DNA from 3 places in the Sphaerisporangium sp. NPDC088356 genome. Region 3 is predicted to be linked to each of the others. Evidence: riboswitches for the same ligand, from Rfam matches in the RefSeq annotation. Region 3 holds a riboswitch; each other region holds the start of a gene.
What was found. A riboswitch is a leader RNA that binds a small molecule or an ion and turns the genes downstream of it on or off. The one in region 3 is predicted to bind thiamine pyrophosphate.
Positions count from the first base shown of each region.

Region 1: it holds a riboswitch for thiamine pyrophosphate, as region 3 does, so the genes downstream of both, tenA (thiaminase II) here and thiO (glycine oxidase ThiO) in region 3, are expected to answer to the same signal.
Region 2: it holds a riboswitch for thiamine pyrophosphate, as region 3 does, so the genes downstream of both, AB0O34_RS15760 (cytosine permease) here and thiO (glycine oxidase ThiO) in region 3, are expected to answer to the same signal.

Region 1 is NZ_JBFBIK010000003.1:91,827-99,084, forward strand. It holds gene AB0O34_RS02485 (adenylosuccinate synthase) at 1-58, shown strand, start outside; gene AB0O34_RS02490 (glycerophosphodiester phosphodiesterase family protein) at 266-1,186, shown strand; gene AB0O34_RS02495 (hypothetical protein) at 1,310-2,140, shown strand; gene AB0O34_RS02500 (XRE family transcriptional regulator) at 2,127-3,332, shown strand; TPP riboswitch at 3,370-3,481, shown strand; gene tenA (thiaminase II) at 3,473-4,156, shown strand; gene AB0O34_RS02510 (TetR-like C-terminal domain-containing protein) at 4,287-4,529, opposite strand; partial or broken gene AB0O34_RS02515 (zinc-binding dehydrogenase) at 4,549-4,818, shown strand; gene AB0O34_RS02520 (zinc-binding dehydrogenase) at 4,910-5,179, shown strand; gene AB0O34_RS02525 (MerR family transcriptional regulator) at 5,288-5,599, opposite strand; gene AB0O34_RS02530 (Hsp20/alpha crystallin family protein) at 5,663-6,106, opposite strand; gene corA (magnesium/cobalt transporter CorA) at 6,400-7,258, opposite strand, start outside.
Region 2 is NZ_JBFBIK010000035.1:32,822-40,079, reverse strand. It holds gene AB0O34_RS15775 (ATP-binding protein) at 1-310, opposite strand, end outside; gene AB0O34_RS15770 (PAS domain S-box protein) at 463-2,358, opposite strand; gene AB0O34_RS15765 (methylated-DNA--[protein]-cysteine S-methyltransferase) at 2,530-3,093, shown strand; gene AB0O34_RS15760 (cytosine permease) at 2,984-4,390, opposite strand; TPP riboswitch at 4,380-4,506, opposite strand; gene AB0O34_RS15755 (rhodanese-like domain-containing protein) at 4,532-4,864, opposite strand; gene AB0O34_RS15750 (DNA-formamidopyrimidine glycosylase family protein) at 4,943-5,821, opposite strand; gene AB0O34_RS15745 (LCP family protein) at 5,889-7,258, opposite strand, start outside.
Region 3 is NZ_JBFBIK010000112.1:10,291-17,548, reverse strand. It holds gene allB (allantoinase AllB) at 1-606, shown strand, start outside; gene alc (allantoicase) at 640-1,614, shown strand; gene pknB (Stk1 family PASTA domain-containing Ser/Thr kinase) at 1,654-3,579, opposite strand; gene AB0O34_RS29635 (thiazole synthase) at 3,653-4,441, opposite strand; gene thiS (sulfur carrier protein ThiS) at 4,494-4,694, opposite strand; gene thiO (glycine oxidase ThiO) at 4,691-6,061, opposite strand; TPP riboswitch at 6,062-6,174, opposite strand; gene AB0O34_RS29620 (FAD-dependent oxidoreductase) at 6,313-7,258, shown strand, end outside.

The DNA of each region.
Region 1 (7,258 bases), on a different contig from region 3:
CGCCATCGGCGTCGGCCCCGGCCGCACCCAGACCCTTTCCCTGCGTCCCCTGATCTGAGGCGTCTCTCACCGGTGTCGCGCGGGCCCGGCCGAGAGGTCCGCGAGGAGCGCGTGGGCAGTCGAAGCTGACGACCGGCAGGCCCTTGCTCATCGCCTCCGTTAACCGAACGATCCGGACACCGGCTGAGATGGGCATCGGCACGGAGGGACCCGCGCGGCCCCGCCTGAACATGGCCGAGGCACGCGAACGATAGGGTGCGCCATTGTGCAGGTGGAGATACACGGCCACCGGGGGGCGCGGGGTCTACGCCCGGAGAACACCCTCCCGGGCATGGCCTACACGCTGGAGCTCGGCGTCCACGCGATCGAGTTCGACGTCGCGCTGACCGCCGACGGGCAGCTCGTGCTCACCCACGACCTGACCGTGTCGGCCGTCACCAGCGCGGACACCGTCCCCGCGACGCCCGGGGACCCCGCGTTCCCCTACGTCGGCAAGCCCATCCGTTCCCTGTCCCTCGCCCAGCTGCGCACCCTCGACGTCGGCGTGCGCCACCCGAAGAGCAAGACCGACCGATTCGTCCGCACCCAGGTCTCGATCCCCGGCACGCGCGTGCCCACGCTCGGCGCGGTGCTCGGCCTGGTGGGCGCGTACGGCGCCGACGGCGTGCGGCTGAACGTCGAGCTGAAGTCCGACCCGACCCGGCCCGACCTGTCTGTTGATCCGCGGCGGCTGACCGAGCTGGTCGTGGCCGAGCTCGACCGGCACAACCGGTTGGACGGCGCGGCGATCCTCAGCTTCGACTGGCGCATCCTGCGCATCGCCAGAGATCTCGTGGCCACGCGCTACGCCCTGGTCGAGAAGGCGACGCTCCAGCCCGAGTGGCTCGGCCTCGACCACAAGGGGGACTTCGGCGGGGACATCGCCGCGGCGGCCGCCTCGATCGGGGCCACCACCCTGTCCCCCGACCTGGTGCTGGTCGACGAGGAGCTGATGGCCCAGGCGGCGAAGGCCCGGCTTCCTGTCGCGGTGTGGACGGTCAACGACCCCGAGGAGGCGTCGCGGATGATCGACCTCGGCGTCGGCGGCATCGTCACCGACTACCCCGACCGGATGCGCGAGCTGTGGGCGCGGCGCGGCCTCCCCCTCCCCGAGCCCGCCGCCGCACTCCGCCACGCGCCCGCCTGACGTTTTCGGCGGTTTCCGGCGAGTCCCAACATCAACTGGAGTGCTCGCGGGAGTATCGTGCGGAGAACTGAAGTGGCAGCATCGATCACCTGAGGTCAGGGCGCCGCGTACGGGAGGTCACCAATGCACGAGGAGCCACAGATTTCGAGCTGGGCGGCCGAGCGGTTCGGGGAGCGCGCCGCGTCCGTGCGGGGGCAGCTCGCCGCGTCCCTCCTGGAGGCCGCCGGGAACGCCCAGGATGCCCAGAAGTCCTCCAGAAGCGACAAACGGTACGCCTACGGGTCCACCCTCATGGCGCGACGCTACGAGGCGCTCGTCGACGGCTTCAAGAACGACCCGGGGTTCCAGGTCGTCCGGCCGTACGGCTCGCCCCACCACCTCGTCGTGCTCAACGGCAACCTGCTCCTGCCCTTCCGCTACGCCGAGGACGACACGACTCCGATCAGCGAGGCGCGGGTCAGCGACGGGCGCGTCTCCGCGCTCGTACGCGAGCTCTTCACCCGCTTCGGCCCCAAGACCACCTACCACCAGGAAGTGCTCGATCTCGCCCTCGCCGGCGACGACGAGGAGGCCCAGCTCGCCGAGCTGTCCGCCGCGCGGCCCCTCCTCGCGCGGCTCCCGGGCGACACGCGGCTCATCCCCGTCGCCTACGCCGCGAACGCGCAGGCCAGCCTGTTGAAGCTCTACTGGGGAGAGGCCGAGCTGATCGACGACATGGGCCGGATCCAGTGGCTCCACTGCGAGCAGATCCCCCTGCTCACCGCCCTGCCGTGGGTGTCGCAGGGCCTCCCGGCGACCGAGCCCGACGTGGCCGCGCGCTTCGACCGCGGCGCAGAGCCCGACCTCACCCTGGTGCGCCGCCCCGTGGTCGAGCGCCAGAATGCGATGATCTTCCCCGTGAACAGCGAGACCACCGACGACCAGCCGATCGCCGACGCCGATGAGCGACCGTAAGAGCCGCAGGAGCGACGGCGGCCAGATTCGTCTCTTCGACCCCTCCGGCGGCGCCGGGCGCGGCGGGCCGAGCCCGCAGGCGGTGGCCGACGCCTTCGACCAGGCGCGGCTGACCCAGGCCCGGCGGCTGGCGGGCATGACCAAGAAGGACCTCTCCGAACGGGTGGGCGTCACCCCGGCGGCGGTGGGGCAGTACGAGACCGGCATGACCCATCCCCGGCCCGACCTCATCCCCCGCCTCGCGGACGCCCTCGGCGTTCCCCTGGCGTTCTTCCTGTCGGGCCGGCCGCACGCCAAGCTCGACGGGTCCATGGCGCACTTCCGCAGCCTCCGCTCCACCCGCGTCCACCAGCGGGCCAAGGCCGTCGCGTTCGTCGAGCAGGTCTGGGAGCTGACCCACGCGCTGGAGAAGCGCGTACGGCTGCCGCACGTGGACCTTCCGGGGTTCTCGGGCGGCGAGGTGCACTCCGGGGTCGAGCTGCCACGCGACCCGGCCGCCGCCGCCCGCGAGCTGCGACGGCACTGGGGGCTCGGCACCGGGCCGATCTCGCATCTCGTCCGCCACATGGAGGCCCATGGCATCGTCGTGGTGCTTCCCCCGCCCGACGAGGACGCCACCACGGTCGACGCCTTCTCGACCTCGCAGCTGCCCCGGCCGATCGTCGTGCTGACCGCCAACCGCTTCGACGACATCCATCGCTACCGCTTCACCGCCGCCCACGAGCTGGGCCATCTCGTCCTGCACGGCGACACCGCCGCCGGCGACGTCCAGCAGGAGCGCGAGGCCGACACCTTCGCGGCCGAGTTCCTGACCCCGCGCGACAGCATCCTGCTCGAGCTTCCCCGGCGCCTCGACCTGCGCCGGCTGGCCGAGCTCAAGCACGTGTGGGGGGTCTCGATCAGCTCCCTGCTCTACCGCTGCCGCGAGGTCGGCCTGCTCTCCGACTCCTCGGCCAGCCGGGCGTACCAGCGTCTCGGCGCCCTCCGCGACCAGCCGGGTTTCGCCAGCGAGCCCATCACCGGCTACCCGGGAGAGCACCCGGTGCTCCTACGGCAGGCCTTCGACCTGGCGGCGGCGGACACCGACCTCACCATGGCCACGCTCGCCACCCAGCTCGCCTGGCCGCTCGCCCGCGTCCGAGAGCTGCTGGGCATCCGTGACCAGCGCCCCAAGCTGGTGATCGTCCCCTAGCGGGTGGAGCCGGGAGCCGTACGCGCTAATCTCGGGTCGGACAGAACGCGGGAGTCCGGCGCACCGGGCTGAGAGTGCGGCTGACGCGGCCGCAGACCGCTCGAACCTGACCGGGTCATGCCGGCGTAGGGAGTTGTTCGATGACGACGTTCGAGCACGCGCGCCCGTACAGCGAAGAGCTGTGGGAGGCGATCGGCCCCATCTACAGCGCGATCCTGGACCACCCGTTCATCACCGGGCTGGTCGACGGCACGCTCCCGCGTGAGGCCTTCCGGCACTTCGTGGTGCAGGACTCGCACTACCTGCGGGACTACGCGCGGGCGCTCGCCCTGTGCGCGGCCAAGGCGCCGACCGAGGACGACGTACGGGCCTTCGCGGGCGACGCGGTGGGGGCGATCGCGGCGGAGCAGGAGATGCACGCGGAGTTCATGGCCGAGCTGCGCGGCTCCCCGGCACAGGCCGCGGAGCTGCCGGTGGGCCCGACCACCCGCGCGTACACGAGCTATCTGCTGGCCACGGTGTACGGCGGGTCGTTCCTCGACGGCCTCGCCGCGGTGCTGCCCTGCTACTGGATCTACGCCCGTGTCGGCGAGGCCCTGCTGGCCAAGTCGTCGCCCGATCCGCTCTACCAGCGGTGGATCGCCACCTACGGCGACGAGGCCTTCCAGAGCGTCGTCCGCCGGGTGGTCGCCCTGACCGACCGGGCAGGGGACGAGGCCACCTCTCGCCAGCGCCGCCGAGCCCAGGACCACTTCGTCACCACCTCCCGCTACGAATGGATGTTCTGGAACGCCGCCTGGCACCAGGAGTCCTGGCCCATCTGACACAGACAGCGCGGGCGCCCTCCAGAAGGACGAGGCACCCTGGCAGGAAGCGCCCGGATCGGCCCGGAAGCGGCGCATCGTGTGGGCGTGGAAACCGTGCACGGGCCGTTCTGGCAGGGGTTCGGTGTGGTCAGTGGGCCGGGAGGTCGTCCAGTTCGGCGGTGAACAGCAGCGTGGGGTCGAATCCCATTCCGGTGAAGTGGCCGGCGAGTTCCAGGGACAGGACGCCGTGCAGCCGGGTCCAGAAGGTCAGTGCCCGGTGGAGGGCCGCGGGCGGGGCGGGGTGGCCGTCCGCCCAGTGCCGGTGGTCTTCGAGGTGCGTCTCGAACGGTGTCGCGGAGGTCCCCGAAGGAGTCGGCGCGGCGGTGGTCAACGGCATCACCGCCTGGCAGATGCTGCACCGCAAGGCACGCGTCCGCGCCGGGCAGACCATTCTGGTGCACGGCGCCAACGGCGGCGTGGGCTCGATCCTGATTCAGCTGGCGCGGGCCGCCGGCGTGAAGGTGATCGGCACAGCGTCCACGCGCCACCACGACGCCCTGCGGGAGCGCGGCGTCCTTCCGGTCGACTACCGCACCGGGGACATCGCCGCGCGCGTCCGCGAGCTCGCCCCCGGCGGGGTGGACGCCGTCTTCGACCACGTCGGGGGCCGCGGCGTCGTCGGCTCCTGGCGCCTGCTCGCGCCCGGCGGCACGCTCGTCTCGTACGGCAGCGCCTCCACCCGGGACGACCAGGGATCCAAGCAGTGGCCCCGTGCTCAAGCTGCTCGGCCGGGTGTGGCTGTGGAACGCGCTGCCCAACGGCCGCCGCGCCTACTTCTTCAACGTCTGGGCCGGGCGGGCCCTGGCCAAGAACCGGTTCAGGTCCCGGCTGCGCGCCGACCTCACCAAGGTCTTCGCGGCACTCCAGCGCGGTGAGGTCACCGCCCAGATCGCCGTGCGGCTGCCGCTCATCCGCGTCGCCGACGCTCTGCGGCTGGCCGAGTCCGGCACCGTCGCCGGAAAGATCGTACTGACCCCGTAGCGCGCGTCCCGCGCTGGACGGCCACCGGCACCCACGCCGGCGGCTTCCCTCGGAGGACCGCCCGTCACACGTGGTGATCGGGCGGCCCACCGAGGCCTTTCCGGGGTTTCATTCCTTGGGAGGCAGGAGCCGGCGTGTCGCCTCCAGCTCCTTCTTCAGTGCCTTCACCTGCTGTTCCAGCTCCAGGATGCGGCGGATCGCGATCAGCGTCATGCCTTCCCCGGTCAGCTCCGCGACGTACTGGACGCGGTTGATGTCGGCGCGCGAGTAGCGGCGCTGGCCGCCCGAGGAGCGTTGCGGGCGGACCACCTCGAACTCGTCGAGGCGGCGCAGAAAGGCCTGCTGGACGTCGAGCATGCCGGCGACCTGGCCCATGGAGTACAGCGGGGCGTGGTTGTCGTCGATGGGCAACCTGGACATGTGTGCCTCCATGGTGAACGGGCCGGCGCCCGTAGCGGCACCGGCCCATCGCTCGCGGTCACCTCACGCGCGGATCGCCCTGGTGTCGCCGCGCTGGATCTCGACCTTGCGTGGCTTGGCCTTCTCCAGCACGGGGATGCGGATCTGGAGCACCCCGTTGTGGTAGGCGGCGTCGACGCGGTCGCTGTCGAGGTGCTCGGAGAGGTAGACGCGCCGGGTGAAGGTGCCCATGACGCGCTCGCGCACGAACAGCCGGTCGTCCTCCGACAGCTCCTCCTGGCGGCTGGCGCTGACCGTGAGCACGCCGCGGTCGACGGTGACCTCGATCGAGTCGGGGTCGATGCCGGGAAGATCGAAGCGCAGGACCACGTCGTCCTTCCTGCGGATGCCGTCGAGCGGCATGGCCCCCTGGGCGCTTCCCTCTCCCCAAGTGAGGGCGCCACGGGTGAGGCGATCAAACTGGCGCTCGACTTCCTGAACGAACGGGTCGATCGACGTCAACAGCATCTCCGGAACCTCCTCGCTTGTCGGTGTAGCAGAAAACCTCCAACTACAGCTGTAGGTTACCTCTGTCTAGCGATGCATGCAACTGGTAACTGGGATCGGATAGGAGCCGTGTCGCGTGCCCTCCGGGGCGGGAGGGGCAGGTCGGAGACGGCGGCCCAGCGCAGCAGCACGCAGTTGCTGAACCACCTGCACCGCCTCGGGCGTGCCGGGGCCGGTCGGCGGCGTCAACGGCGGGCTGCCCGGCGCCGGCGCCTGCCGGAAGCGATGTGACTTCAGGATTGCCGGCGGAGCGGTCAGAGCCAGGCGTTGCGGCGGAAGCCTCGGTAGAGGAGGGAGCAGATGACGAGCATGACGCCGATCACGAGGGGATAGCCCCACATGGCCGACAGCTCGGGCATGTGCTTGAAGTTCATGCCGTAGATGCCGGCGATCATCGTGGGCACCGAGATGATGGCCACCCACGCGGAGATCTTGCGCATGTCCTCGTTGGCGAGGGCGTTGGACCTCGCGAGCGCGGCCTGCAGGATCGAGTTGCACAGCTCGTTCGACGACTCCACCTGCTCGCAGACCCGTGAGAGGTGGTCGACGACGTCACGGAAGTACTCGCGCATCTCGGAGGGGATCATGCGGCGCGACGGCAGAGCTCCGAGCGGCGTCTGGAGCGGCGTCACGGCGCGCTTCATCTCGATCATCTCGCGCTTGAGCTGGTAGATGCGGCCGATGTCCCGCGAGCTGACGTCGGCGAAGACGGCGGCCTCGACCTCCTCAAGCTCGGCCTGCATCAGGTCGGCGACCGAGAGGTACTTGTCGACGACGAAGTCGGCGATGGCGTGGAGCACGCCCGCCGGCCCGCGGGCCAGCAGCTTCGGCTTGTCCTCAAGGCGGCCTCGGACCTCGGAGAGCGGGCAGTGCTCGCCGTGGCGCACGGTGACCACGAAGTCGGGGCCGACGAACACCATGATCTCGCCGGTGGCGATGATCTCGCTGGAGGCGGTCAGCTCGTCGTGGTCGAGGTAGGCGATGGTCTTGAGGACGACGAAGAGGGAGTCTCCGTAACGCTCGACCTTGGGGCGCTGGTGGGCCTTGATGGCGTCCTCGACGGCCAGGGGGTGCAGCCCGAAGACCTCGGCCAGCCACTCGACCTCGGGGGCC
Region 2 (7,258 bases), on a different contig from region 3:
CGGCGAGGAACTCGACGATGCCGAGCCCCCGCCCGCCGAGCGAGGAGAGGGTCGGCCGTCCCGCACGGGGCTCCGTGGCCGCTCCTCCATCACTCACCGTGACCTCGAGATGTTCGTCAGCCCAGTCCCATGTGGCCTTGATCTGGCCTGATGGGAGCGGGTGGGCGTGACGCAACGCATTGCTCAGCAGCTCGCTCACCACAAGGACTGCGTCCTCTACCGCGGCGGCGAACACCCCCCATGCCTCGAGATCGGCGCTGAGACGCTGGCGTGCGACGGCGACGCTGGTCGGCGCATACGGCAACAGCACGACGCCCTCACTTCCCCGTTCTCCTGCATTTCCCCCTGAGGAAAACACATCCCAGTACGACCGAAATGCCCCGTTCGATGGTTCTGGAAACCGAGTGGCGATCATTGCTTGTGCAGATTCGACAATAGGTGAGTCCATCCGTGACCTGCTCGTTACCGGTTCGGTGTGTCGGATCCGATATAGGCCGGTGCGATGCCCAAGATGAATCGCATTCGGGTGCCTCCACCAGGCCGGGAATGCGCGGTCACCTCGCCACCCTGGGCGCGGGCGAGGCTGCGCGCGATGTAAAGTCCGAGCCCCACACCGCCGAACCTGCGGCGGTCGCCGCTGTCGGCCTGGACGAAGCGTTCGAATACGCGCTCGCGGTCGTCCGGCGCGATGCCCACCCCCTCGTCGTCCACCACGAGGACCACGTGATCGCTCTCGGCCCACGCGAGGACGCGGATCAACCCGCCGTCCGGCGAGTACTTGAAGGCGTTCTCCAGGAGCTGGCCGAGCAGGATGTCGGTCGCCAGGGCGTCGCCGTCGACCAGTGGCAGGTCACGGGGGATGTCCACCTCCACGCGGTGCCTGTCGGACAGGACCGGCATCCCCAGCGTGGCCGCGCGCACCCGTTCGCCCAGGTCGAAGCTCTCCACCTGGACCTTCAGCTCCTCGGCCCCGGCCCGCGCGCCGAGGAGCAGGTGATCCATGAGCTGGCCGAGCGCCTGTGCCCGCTCCGCGATGGTCCGTACGGCCGAACGGCGCTCGACGTCCGAGAGCTTGTCCCAGCGCGCGTCGAGCGTGCTGGCGAACCCCTGGACCACGGTGATCGGCGTGCGGAGCTCGTGGCTGGTGGTGGCGAGGAACAAATCCTTGGCCTCCTCCAGCTCCTTGGCCCGCGTGACGTCGCGGAAGTCGACCACGATCTCGGCGGTCTCGTTTATCTCGGCGCTGACCACGTCGAGCCAGCGGCCGCACGGAAGCTGGGTGGTGAGCTTCTCACCCGGCGCCGGCAGCGGGAACGGCGGCCGGGCACCGATCACCTCGTCGGCCCGCACCCCGGTCAGTTCCTCGGCCGCCGGGTTCCACTGGCGGACGAACCCCATGCCGTCGAGCACCGCGATGCCGTCCGCGCTCGCGTCGACGACCGCCCGCTCGTGGGCGCGCTGCCGCACGGCGTCCTGGTACGCCATCGCGTTGGCGAGCGCGATGCCGGCGTGCCCGGCCAGCAGTTCCAGCAGCTCAAGCTCGATGTGGCCGGCCTTGCGCTCGGCGAACAGCGCGTACAGCGCCCCGTACGGCCGCCCGCCGACCGCCGCGACGCCGAGCGCGATGGTGTGCAGTCCTGGCAGCTCCGACCAGATCAGGTCGTCGAGCACGGTCTGGTCGCCGGTCTCCAGCAGGACGGTCTTGCCGGTCCTGAGCAGCTTGCCGACGAGGCTCGTATGCAGGTCGGCGGTGGCGCCCCACAGCCTGTCGGGCAGCCCGTGCGTGCTGACCAGCCGCAGGCGGTCGTCCTCGATCAGCACGAAGCCGCCCGCGTCGGCCCCGGTCAGCTCGGTGAGGCTCCCGGCTATGCGGTCGAGCACGGGTGAGAGCTCAAGCTCGGCGTTGATGTCGCCGACCACGTCGGTGAGCCGCCGGACGAGCCTCGCCCTGCGGGCTCCCCGATCGCGGGCCGCCGAGTCGTTCTCCAAGGAGTGGTAGACGCTCACGTACCCGAGCAGCGCACCGGCCTCCGAGCGCAGCGCGCTCATGTCCACGCCCACGTCGACGAGCGAGCCGTCGCTGCGCAGGCGCTTGGTGCGCAGGGAGACCGGACCTCCGGTGCGGACCCGTTCGAGCACCGCGTTGTGCTCCACCACCAGTTCCTCGGGGACGAGCGGCGCCCTGCGCCCGATCATGTCGTCGCAGGTCCAGCCGAAAAGGCGCTCGGCGGCGGGGTTCCACACCAGGACGGAAAGGTCACGATCGAGGGCTACGACGGCATTGGGGGAACTCGCGAGGACAGCGCGGGCAAAGCCGTCATCGGCGTTCTCTACCCTGTTGTCACTCATGACCCCCATCGTGCCCGTTTTTGCAAGCGCGCCTTGGCACTTTCGATGTGCGAATCGTCGCATTCGTCGGGACCGTACCCTCTCGAGGCCTTCTACGGCGCGCGGCGCACGGCCGTCACGGTCGGTGGGAGCCTCCGCTCCGATACGCTGCCTGGTAGCGGGACCGGGAGGGGTGCGGCCATGTCGACAGGGGATCTCGAAGCCCTCGTGCGGGTGACCGCTCCCGGCTATGTGGGCGAGACCCCACCCGACATCGCGTTCGGGATGACCGACACCCCCGCCGGACGGCTGGCGCTCGCCGTCACCGCGCGCGGCGTGGTCGCCTGCAGCTACGAGAACGAGCACGTGGTCTTCGCGCGCATCACCCGGGAGATCGGCTCGTTCATCGGGCCCGACCCCCGGCGCCTCGATCCGATCCGGCGCGAGCTCGACGCGTACTTCTCCGGCAGGCTCCGGGCCTTCACCCTGCCCGTCGACCTCCGGCTGGCCACGCCGTTCGCCCGTACGGTGCTCCAGATGACGATGGCCGTGCCCTACGGAAGCGTCACGACATTTCCAGAAATCGCCGAGCGCATCGGGCGTCCCCAGGCGCTGCGCGCCATCGGCAACGCGCTGACCGCCAACCCCGTCTGCGTCATCGTCCCGTGTCACCGGGCGATCGAGTCGCCGGGGAATCCTGGAGGCTACGCCGGCGGCCTCGCCGCCAAGCAGTATCTTCTCCGCCTCGAAGACCCCGCCCGCTGAGCGCCCGCGCCAGCAGGGTCGCCAGGGCGGACACGATGAACGCGGCCAGCGCGGCGTTCATCCAGACCTGCCGCTCGAAGCCGATCGCGTCGCGAAGATCCGTCCAGACCGAGTCCCACCACGCCACCGTGGGCGTCGCCGTGACCAGCCAGTACGCCACGAACCCGAGCACCCAGGGCACGACCATCCCCCAGCGCGAGGGCGCCCCGGCCGAGGTGTCCCACCTGGCGGCCCCGCCCAGCACGAAGTAGTCGATCACCAGCACGGCGAACATCGGGACGAACACCGCGCCGATGACGCCGAGGAACGCCCCGTACGAATTCACGTCGGCGAAGAGCGCGATGACGGTGGTCAGCACGCCGACGCCGATCGAGAAGATGCGCCGGTCCACCCTCGGCAGGAGGTTCTGCAGGGACATCGCCGTGGAGTAGACGTTGGCGAACGACTGGTCGGCCTCCCTGAGCACGAGGATGCCGAAGAACAGGCCCCCGAGGGGCACCGCCACGAACGCGTCCCACACCCGGCCGGGGTCGTTCCCGACCAGGGCCAGCGCGAGTATGCCGATGACCAGGCACGCGACCTGGGCGATCGTGTAGCCGCTGACCACCCCCGCGAAGGCCGCCCGGCCGGACCGCGAGTGCCGCGCGTAGTCGGCCGCCACCGGCACCCAGGAGACCGACAGCGCGATCACGTAGTCGACCGCCGGGGCGAAGGCGCTCCAGTCGCCGCCCCCGAGAGTGGGGGCCTCGCGCAGCAGCGCCACGGCGAGCCACACCATCGCGACGACCACCCCCGCCGTCACGAAGCGGCGGAGCAGGCGGATGGCCCCCAGCGGCCGGATCGTCAGGGCGATCGTCAGCAGGCCCGCCGCCACCACCCAGACCCAGTACGGCACGGAGTCACCGAAGATCGCACGGGCCCCGGTGGCGATCACCCACAGCTCGAAGGCCCCCCAGCCGAGCATCTGGACGATGTTCAGGACCGTCGGGACGTACGACAGCCTGGCCCCGAACAGGCCGCGCAGCAGCACCATCGCCGGCGCGCCGGTGCGCGCGCCGGGCACCGCCGCCAGGCCGACCATCACGGTGCCAATCAGGCTGCCGACCACGGCCGCGAGGACGGCCGCGCCCAGGCTCAGCGGGACGTCGCCCAGCGGGTTGAGCAGGTACAGGGCCCCGGAGAAGCCGAGGAGGCTCACTCCGAGGTTGGCCCAGAAGGCACCCTGGTCGAGCAGGCCCAGCGTCTTCGGAGGGGCCTCGTCGAGGGTCAGGGGGACCTCGCCGACGGCGGATGTCATCGCACGCTCCCTACGCCGGCATTACCCGGACAGGTTCATGCGGTCGGCGGCGCGCCCAGCGTCACTGGGAACCGCCCTCTCAGCCCGGTTGCGCCCGAGCTCCCGCGGTATGGATTTTGACCGAATTATTACACCCCGTCGCTAGGCGACGAAGGGCTGCCCCCCGTTTTCGGCCACCATCGGGCGGCCGGCGGCGGCCCACGACTGCATGCCGCCCTCAATGTTGATCGCCTCGCGGCCCACGTGGTTGAGCCACGCGGCGGCCCTGGCGGACCTGCCGCCGACCCGGCAGACGACGTAGACCGGCACGCCCGCCGGGACCTCGTCGACCCTCTGCTGCAGCGCGCCCAGCGGGATGTGGACGGCCGTCGGGGCGTGCCCCGCCCGCCACTCATCGGGCTCGCGCACATCGAGCAGGAAGACGTCGTCGGGTACGGCCTTGGCCTCGATCTCTGGGACGTTCATGCCGTTCATTGTCCCCGCTCTACGAGTCTTTCCGCCCGCTAACGGAGGGTTGTCATCGCTAACCCAGCGTTGTTTTTCGGCGAGAGGCTACTTGAGCAGGCGGGACAGCCTGCGGTCGGCCAAGGGCTTCCCGCCGGTCTGGCACGTCGGGCAGTACTGCAGGGAGGAGTCGGCGAACGACACCTCCTTGATCGTGTCCCCGCACACCTCGCACTGCTGCCCGGCACGCCCGTGCACCCGCAGGCCCGACTTCTTCTCGGTCTTGAGATCCTTCGCGGCGATGCCGCGCGAGCGCTCGACGGCCGCGCGCAGCGTGCTGACGATCGACTCGTGCAGCCCCGCCACCGCGTCGTCGGTCAGCGACCCCGCGATCTTGAACGGGGACATCTTCGCGACGTGCAGCACCTCGTCGGAGTAGGCGTTGCCGATGCCGGCGATCACCTTCTGGTCGCGCAGGAGCCCCTTGATCCGGGTGCGGCTGCCGCCCAGGATGCCCTTCAGAACGTCGACGGTGAACTCGGGCGAGAGCGGATCGGGCCCGAGGCTCGCGATGCCGGGCACCTCGCCCGGGTCGCGGACGACGTAGACGGCGAGCCGTTTCTGGGTGCCCGCCTCGGTGAGCTCGAACCCGGGCTGCTCGCCGTCGTCGTCGGGCGCGAACCGCACGCGGACCGCCAGAGGGCCCTTGCCTGGACGGACGGGCTTCGCGCCCGAGAGGTCGTCCCGCCAGCGCAGCCAGCCGCCGCGGGCCAGGTGGGTGATGAAGTGGATCCCGTCGCAGTCGAGGTCGAGGAACTTTCCGTGCCGGGCGACGCCCGTCACCGCCAGCCCGGCCAGCGAGGTCACCGGCGGGTCCACCGTCTTCAGCGCCTGGAAGGCCACCACGTCGACAGCGGCGACCGGGCGGCCGACGGCCCGTTCGCGCAGGAACTCGGCGAGCGACTCCACCTCGGGAAGCTCGGGCATGCCATCACACTAACCGCTCGCACGGCCCGGCGACGCGTGCCTGAGGACGGCTCGGCGCGCGTCGCGCCTACCTGGTGAGGACGTCCTTCGGCACCGGCTTGTCCTCGGCCAGGGCCTTGAACAGCCGCAGAGCGCGCTGGGTGTCCCACTTCACGACGGAGGCGCCGTTGATCGTGGGCAGCGAGCCCACGGGCACGGCGGTGGCGACGGGATCGCCGCTCATCGCGAGCCCGAGCGACAGCAGGTCGAAGGCTCCCGTGCCCGGGTCGACCGCCACCGAGTCGGTGGCGCTCATCGCGAGCGGGATCGACCGGAACGGGTTGACCAGGACGCCGGGGCTGGCCGCCTTCTTCACCACGGCGCCGAAGAACTGGCGCTGGCGCTGGGTGCGGTCGAAGTCGGGCAGCGCGCCGGTGGCGCGGGTGCGGACGTACCCAAGGGCGGTGCCGCCGTCCATGTCCTGGCAGCCCTTCTTGAGGTTGATGCCGGCCTTGTGGTCCTTGATGTTCTGCTTGACGCAGATGTTGACGCCGCCGATCGCGTCCACGATGCCGACGAAGCCGCCGAAGCCGATCTCCATGTAGTGGTCGATCCGGATGTCGGTGACCTTCTCCACCGTCTTGGTCAGCAGCTTGGGCCCGCCGAAGGCGTAAGCGGCGTTCAGCTTGTCGCTGCCGTGCCCTTCGATGGGGACGTAGGAGTCGCGCGGCAGGCTGACGAGCGTCGGCTTGTCGCTGCCGCTCGGGATATGCAGGAGCATCATCGTGTCGGTGCGCTTGCCGACCGCCCTGCCGGTGGCGAGCTTCTTGCGCTGGGCCGCCGTCAGCCCGGCCCGGCTGTCGGAGCCGACCAGCAGCCAGTCCTCGCCCGGCGTGGCGGCGGGACGGCCGTCGTAGTCCGTGAGCGACTCGACGCTCGTGATGCGGGAGTTGATCCAGAAGAACCCGACCAGGCCGAGGACGAGCAGCAGCACCAGCAGGATCACGAGGATCCGCACCACCAGACGGCCCGTACGCCGTGGCCGCCCGGCCTTCGGCTCGCCGCGACCCCGCCCGCCGGACGGATGCGTCTCAGGGACCTCCGGGGCATCCGGGGCCGACAGGGGCCGGACCGGGGCCTGGCCGGACCTCGGCTTGCCGTACACGCGTGATCTCCCCTTGGAATCGCCCGCCGGCGTGGTCCGCGGCGCCTCCCCGCCCCCGGGGAAGGACTGCTGGCGGGTTCTCTCCTCGTCGGGACCGCCACCGTCGCCCGTGCCGCGCGATCCCTGCGGGAAGCGGTGCGCGGGCTGGCCGGCCGAGTAGGGCTCCTCGGCACCGCCCCCGGCCGCCGGGGGGTACGCCCCTTCGCCTCCGGCACCGGCCGGACGTCGCAGAGCCCGGGTCGGCCCCTCGCGGGACCCACTCTCGTCGGCCCCTCCCGACCGGTCTCCAGGCC
Region 3 (7,258 bases):
ATCCTGCACGTGTCCTCGGCCTCCTGCCTCGAACCGCTGGACGCCGCCCAGCGTGACGGGGTGCCGATCACCGCCGAGACCTGCCCCCACTACCTCACGCTCACCGCCGGGCAGGTGCGCGGACCCGAGTACAAGTGCTGCCCCCCGATCAGGGACGGGGGCAACCGCGACGAGCTGTGGAAGGGCCTGGCGGCGGGCGTGATCAGCTGCGTCGTGTCCGACCACTCGCCGTCGACCCCCGATCTGAAGGTGCCCGACTTCGCCGCCGCCTGGGGAGGGATCTCCTCGCTGCAGATCGGCCTGCCCGCCGTGTGGACCGAGGCCCGTTCGCGCGGGTACGGGCTGCCGCGCGTCGTCGACTGGATGTCCGCGCGACCGGCGGCGCTGGCCGGGCTGTCCGCCAAGGGCGGCATCGCCGTGGGCGGGGACGCCGACCTGGTGGCCTTCGACGACACGGCCGAGTTCACCGTCGATGCCCGGGACCTGCGCCACCGCAACCCGGTGACCCCGTACCACGGCCGCACGCTGACCGGGGTGGTACGCACCACCTGGCTGCGCGGCCGGGCCGTGACCGACACCGTCCCACCCTTTGGAGTGCTTCTTTGAACGACCTTCACCCGATCCCCGCGGGCGGTGCCGGTGAGTGACGTCACGCGCCTGCCCGACCTGGCGCTGCGTACGTGCGGCGGCTCCGTCGTGGCGGCGAGCGACGAGTCCTTCGCCGAGCGGCAGGCGCTGATCAGGCCGGGCGCCCCCGCGTTCCAGCCCGGCACCTTCGGCGCCAGAGGCCAGGTCTACGACGGCTGGGAGACCCGGCGGCGGCGCGAGCCCGGCCACGACTGGGCGATGGTGCGGCTCGGCATGCCCGGCGTCATCAGGGGCGTGGTGGTCGACACCGCGTGGTTCACCGGCAACTACCCGCCCTTCGCCTCCGTGGAGGCGTGCGAGGTCGACGGCTACCCCTCGGTGGCCGAGCTCCAGGAGGCCGAGTGGGTGGAGATCGTGCCGAAGAGCCCCCTGGGCGGGGACGCCTCGCACGAGTTCACCGTCGGCGACGGCCGCCGGTTCACCCACGTACGGCTGAACATCTTCCCCGACGGCGGGGTCTCGCGGCTGCGCGTCCACGGCGAGGTGGTGCCCGGCCTCGCGCTGTACGAGGGCATGACCGTGGACCTCGCCGCCCTGGAGAACGGCGCCGTGGTCACCGGCTGCTCGGACGAGTTCTACTCCTCGCCGGCGAACGTCATCGCCCCCGGGCTGCCCCGGCACCAGGCCGAGGGATGGGAGACGGCCCGCCGCCGCGACGGCGGCAACGACTGGCTGGTCGTACGGCTGGCGGTGCCGGGCGTCGCGCGCGTCGCCGAGCTGGACACCACCAACCTGGTGTACAACGCCCCGGGCGCGGCCTGCCTGATGGGCGCGGACGTCCGCGGCGGGCCGCCGGGGGAGGACGCCGAGTGGTTCGAGCTGCTTCCCCGCACCCGGCTCCAGCCGGACACCCGCCACAGGTTCCGCCTGCCCGGTGACCGAGTGGCGACGCACGTACGCCTCGACATCTACCCCGACGGCGGGATGGGCCGCCTCCGCCTCCACGGCACGCCTCACGGCCGGTAGGACGGCTCCCTCACTCCGAGAGACCGCCCGAGCGCGGGGTCAGTGCCAGATCGTGATGCGGGTGCCCGCCGGGGCCTGGCCCAAAGGGTTCTCGGCGACCACCGAGCCCGCGCCCGCGATCCTGCGCACCCGCACCTTGAAACCGGCCGCGCGGAGCTCGCGGGTGGCGTCCCCGACGTTCTTGAACCGGACGTCGGGGATGGCCACCAGCGCCTGGCCCGGCTGGACGTTGTCGGGGTTCTCCCAGGGCCAGTGGAAGCCGGTGTCCGGCCCCTTGGAGCAGGTGAGCTGCACGCCCTGCCCTGCCGTGACCTCGGCGCGCGCGGCCGGGTCCTGGGCGATGATCGTACCCGGCTGGGCGTTGTCGGTCTGCTGCACGATCGTGGGGTTGAACCCCTTCTGCCGCAGGAACGCCTCGGCCTGGTCGCACTGCATCTCGCTGACGTCGGGCATGAGCTGCCCGGCGCTCAGCACGAGCTGCACCCGGCTGCCCTCCTTGACCTTGGTGCCGACCTGCGGGTTCGTACGCAGCACGAGGCCGCGCTGCACGGTGTCGCTGGGCACCCGGCTGACGGTGCCTGCGGTGAGGCCGGCGTCGGAGATCTTGGCCCGGGCATCGGCCTCGGACAGGTTGACGACGTTCGGCACCGCGATCTTGACGGGTCCGGCGGAGGGGATCAGCGTGATCCTCGACTGGGCGAGCACTTCCTTGCCCGGCTCGGGGTCGGTGCGCAGGACCTTGTCCTCGGCCACTTCCTTGTCGTGCTCGGGCGTACCGATCTTGACCTCGAAGCCCTGCTTCTCGGCCTCGGACTTGGCGATCGTGACGTTCAGCCCGGCCAGGTCGGGGATCTTGGTGTAGCGGCCCTCGGAGAACCACCAGCCCGTGCCCCCGATCGCGCCGATCATCAAGATCGCCAGCGCGACGATGAACCAGTTGGGCCGGAAACCCGAGCGCTTCGGGCGTTCGGCCACCGCGGCCCTGACCGCCGGGGCGGTGAGCATCTCGGTCTGCGAGTGGATCAGGGTCGGGTTCGCGGGCGGGGCGCCCATCTGGTGCGCGGCCGCCGGCCCCGGGGCGGCGGCCCCGGTGGGCGGGCGCTGCGGTCCCATGTCGCGCGGCAGCACGCGGTGGGCGTCCACGGCCGCGACGAGCAGCGCGGTGGCGTCGGCCGGCCGCCGGTTCTGGTCGCGGTCGGTCGCCGAGAGCACCAGCGTGTCGAGCACGGGCGGGATGTCCCCCGCCAGCGAGGACGGCGCGGGCACCCGGTCGTGGACGTGCCTGTAGGCCACCGACATGGGGTTGTCGCCCTGGTAGGGCTGGTGCCCGGTCAGCAGCTCGAACAGCATGACCCCGGCGGCGTAGACGTCGCTGCGCGCGTCGGCGACCCCTGCGGTGACCTGCTCGGGCGACATGTAGGCGATCGTGCCGATCATGACGCCGGTGCGGGTCTGGTTGCCCGCCTCGATGGCCCGGGCCAGCCCGAAGTCGACGACCTTGACCCGGCCGTCGTCGGTCAGCAGGACGTTCTCGGGCTTGACGTCCCGGTGGACCATGCCCGCCTGGTGGGCCGCGCCGAGCGCGGCCAGCACCGGGATCATGATCTCCAGGGCCTCGCGGGCCGGCAGGCGCTTCCTCTCGCGGAGCACGTCGCGCAGGGTGCGCCCCGGGACGTACTCCATCGAGAGGTAGACGTGGTCTCCGTCGGTGCCCTGGTCGAAGACGTGCACCACGTTGGGGTGCGACAGGCTGGCCACCGACTTGGCCTCGCCGATGAATCGCCGCACGAAGTCGGGGTCCTCGGCCAGCGATCGGTGCATCACCTTCAGAGCCACCGTGCGGTCGAGCCGGATGTCCAGGGCCAGGTAGACGGCGGCCATGCCACCCCGGGCGATCCGGGACTCAACGCGATAGCGCCCGTCCAGCAGCCGCCCTACAAGGGGGTCCGCAACCGTCGTGTCCACGGGAGTGAGTTTACGGGCGGTTTGCCAGGGGCAGGGCAAGCACATCCCAAACCGATGCCGACATGTTTTCCCGTCACGAAGGGGTTGATGGCTCTGCGCCGGCCGGTTCGATGGCCGGCGAGGACGCCTCAGCGTACCGGCGGCGGGGGATCCTGCCCGCTAGGCGCGCCCTGCGGCCCGCGGTGACGGCGTCCCGCATCGCCGCCGCCATCAGTCCCGGCCTGCGGGCCCGCGTCACCGCGCTGGCGAGCAGGACGGCGTCGCATCCGAGCTCCATCGCCAGGGCCGCGTCGCTCGCCGTGCCGATGCCGGCGTCCAGGATGACGGGAACGCCCGCCGCCTCCACGATGAGCTCGATGTTGTGCGGGTTGCGGATCCCGAGCCCCGAGCCGATGGGCGCGCCCAGGGGCATCACGGCCGCGCACCCCGCCTGCTCCAGCCGCCGCGCGAGCGCCGGGTCGTCCCCGATGTAGGGCAGCACCACGAACCCGTCGGCCACCAGCCGCTCGGCCGCGTCGAAGGTCTCGATCGGGTCCGGCAGCAGGGTGCGCTCGTCGTTGATGACCTCCAGCTTCACCCAGTCGGTGCCGAGCGCCTCGCGGGCCAGCCGCGCGGTCAGCACCGCCTCGCCTGCCGTGAAGCAGCCCGCGGTGTTGGGCAGCACCCGCACGCCCCGGTCGCGCAGGACGTCGAGCACCGACCCCCTGGAGGCCGGGTCCAGCCGCCGCATGGCTACCGTGGTGATCTCGGTGCCGGACGCGGCCAGCGCCTGGTCCAGCACCTCCAGGGACGGGGCGCCGCCCGTTCCCATGATCAGACGCGAGCCGAACTTCTCGCCGCCGAGGATCAGCGTGTCGTCCATGGGGTCCGCGTCCCGCTCGCCGGCGACTCTGATGGGGGTCTCCTCGCGCTCGTCAGCCACCCTGCACCGCCGTCAGGACCTCGACGCGGTCGTTCTCGCCGAGCGGGGTCGACTGCCACGCGCCCCGCCGTACGACCTCGTCGTTCAGCGCGACCGCGACCCCGGCCACGGCCGAGGTCAGCGTCTGTATGGCCTGCGCCACGGTGGTCCCGGGGGGCAGGTCGTGGGGGGCGCCGTTGATCGTCACTCTCATCGCGCTTCCGGGGCGGCAGACCCCGGCCGGCCGCCGGGGTAGGAGCCCCGTTCCTCCTTCGTCCATCGGTGGGGGTCGGTGGTGTCCTGGTGCCGTGCCCCGCCGAACCGCAGGGGCGAGCAGATCGCCGTGAAGGACGGGCCGGGCCGTCCCGCCGGATCGTGGCAGGGAGGCAGGACGGGGCCGAGGTCGTCGCCCAGGGCCAGTTCCCCGGCGACGAGATCGGCGGTCAGGGGAGAGAGCAGGACGCCGCCACGGTGGTGGCCGGTGGCCAGCACGAGCCCCGCCAGGGCCGTCCGCCCGATGACCGGGAGGTTGTCGGGGGTCCCCGGACGCAGGCCGGCGGACAGGTCGGTCACCTCCAGCTCGGTGATGCCCGGTACGAGCTCGCGCGCGTCGCGCAGCAGCTCCCACAGGGCCCCGGCGGTCACGCGGGTGTCGAACCCCATCTCCTCCTGCGTGGCGCCGAGCACGATCTCCCCGTCGCCGCGCGGCACCATGTACGCGCTGGACCCGTGGACCACCCCGCGCACGCAGCGGCCGAGGAACCCCGGAGCGCCGCGCAGCCGCATGATCTGGCCCTTGACCGGGCGCACCGGCGGCAGGACCTCCGGGGGCAGGCCGTCCAACGATCCCGACCACGCCCCGGCGGCCAGGACGACCCGGTCCGCGGCGATCGCCCCGCCTCGCGCCAGCCGTACCCCGCGCACCGCGTCACCCTCGACGGCGAAGCCCGTGACGCGGTCGGCCACCACGCCGACGCCCCGCCGCGACAGCGCGGCGAGCAGCGCGGCCGTCACCCGGCGCGGATCCACCCAGGCGTCTCCCGGCGCGAGGACGCCGCCACGGACCGAAGGGGCGAGCATCGGCTCGGCGCGGCGGCACTCGCGTCCCGTCAGGCGTTCCACCGGGAGCGACAGCTTCTCCATGAAGCCGGCCAGCTCGCCGAGCGCCGCGAGGTCGTCCGCGCCGAAGGCGACGTCCAGGGTGCCGTCGGTGCGGTGGTCGACGTCCATCCCCGCCTCGCCGGACAGCTCGGCGGCGAAGCCGGGCCACAGGGCGAGGGACGCGAGGCCCAGCCGCAGCAGGGGCTCCTCGGTGTAGGTGACCTCGCTCACCGGGGCGAGCATCCCGGCCGCCGCGTGTGAGGCGCCCGACCCGGGCGCCGGGTCGACCACGGTCACGGCGTGCCCGCGCTGGGCGGCGCGCCAGGCGACCGACAGGCCGACCACGCCCCCGCCCACGACGATCACGTCCGCGTGCGGCGCCTTCCCGTACGGCCCGCCGGTGCGCGGCGCCTCGGACGGTGGGCCGGAGTGTGGCGTCTTTTCGGCCGACGGCACCACGACATCTCGCACATTCGGCATGTCCACCAAGGTCCCGCTCCCTTCGCCGGCATGATCCGGATCAGGTCTCTAGCGGTCGAGGGCCGTGAGCCCTCCTCTCAGCCCGGTCTCGCCGGACTCCCGCGCGTGCTGACGGCACCAGCCTATTCCTGCCTCCATACGGCTTGCGCACCCGCTTGAGTGTTCTCATCACTGGCTGTGTGCGATAGTGAGCCAATTCGTTACCAAATCGCCGTTGGCGAGTTACCCGGCTGGCCGCTTAGGGTCAGGATGTGAATCATGTCGTGGTGGTCGGAGCCGGACTGGCCGGCGTACGGAGTGTCGAGGCGCTGCGGGCGCGCGGTTACCGAGGGCGCGTCACTCTGGTCGGAGATGAGAACCATCGCCCCTACGATCGTCCACCCTTGTCGAAGGCCGTGCTGCTCGGCGACCTGGACTCCACGGTCGTCGACTCCGACCTCGGCGCCCTCGACGTCGACCTGCGCACCAGCGTGTCGGCCAAGGGCCTGCGCCAGGGCGCGCTCGAGACCACAGAGGGCGAGCTCGAGTACGACGGCCTGATCATCGCCACCGGCGCCTCGCCCATCAGGCTGCGCGGCGAGGGCACCCAGCACGTGCTCCGCACCATCGACGACGCCCTCGCCCTGCGCGAACTGCTGGTCCCCAAGGCCCACGTGGTGGTCGTCGGCGCGGGCTGGATCGGCGCCGAGGTCGCCACGGCGGCGCGCCGCGCCGGGTGCGCGGTGACCGTCGTCGAGGCCGCCCAGTCGCCGCTCGCCGTAGCCCTCGGCACCGAGGTCGGCGGGCGCACCGTGCCCTGGTACGCCGAGGCCGGCATCGACCTCAGGCTCGGCACGATGGTCGGCTCGGTCGACCCGGGCGGCCTGACCATGATGGACGGCTCATGGATCCCCGCCGACGTGGTGGTGACCGGCGTCGGCGTGCGCCCCACCGTCGGGTGGCTCGCGGGCTCCGGCGTCGAGATCGACAACGGCGTCTTGGTCGACGAGCACCTGCGCACCTCGATGGAGGGCATCGTGGCGGTCGGCGACTGCGCGAACTGGTGGTCGCGCCGCTTCGGCCGCCGCATGCGGGTCGAGCACTGGGACACCGCGCTGAACGCCCCCGAGACCGCGGTGGCCACGCTCCTCGGCGAGACCGCCGTCTACGACCCGGTTCCCTATTTCTGGTCCGAGCAGTTCGGCCGCATGCTGCAGT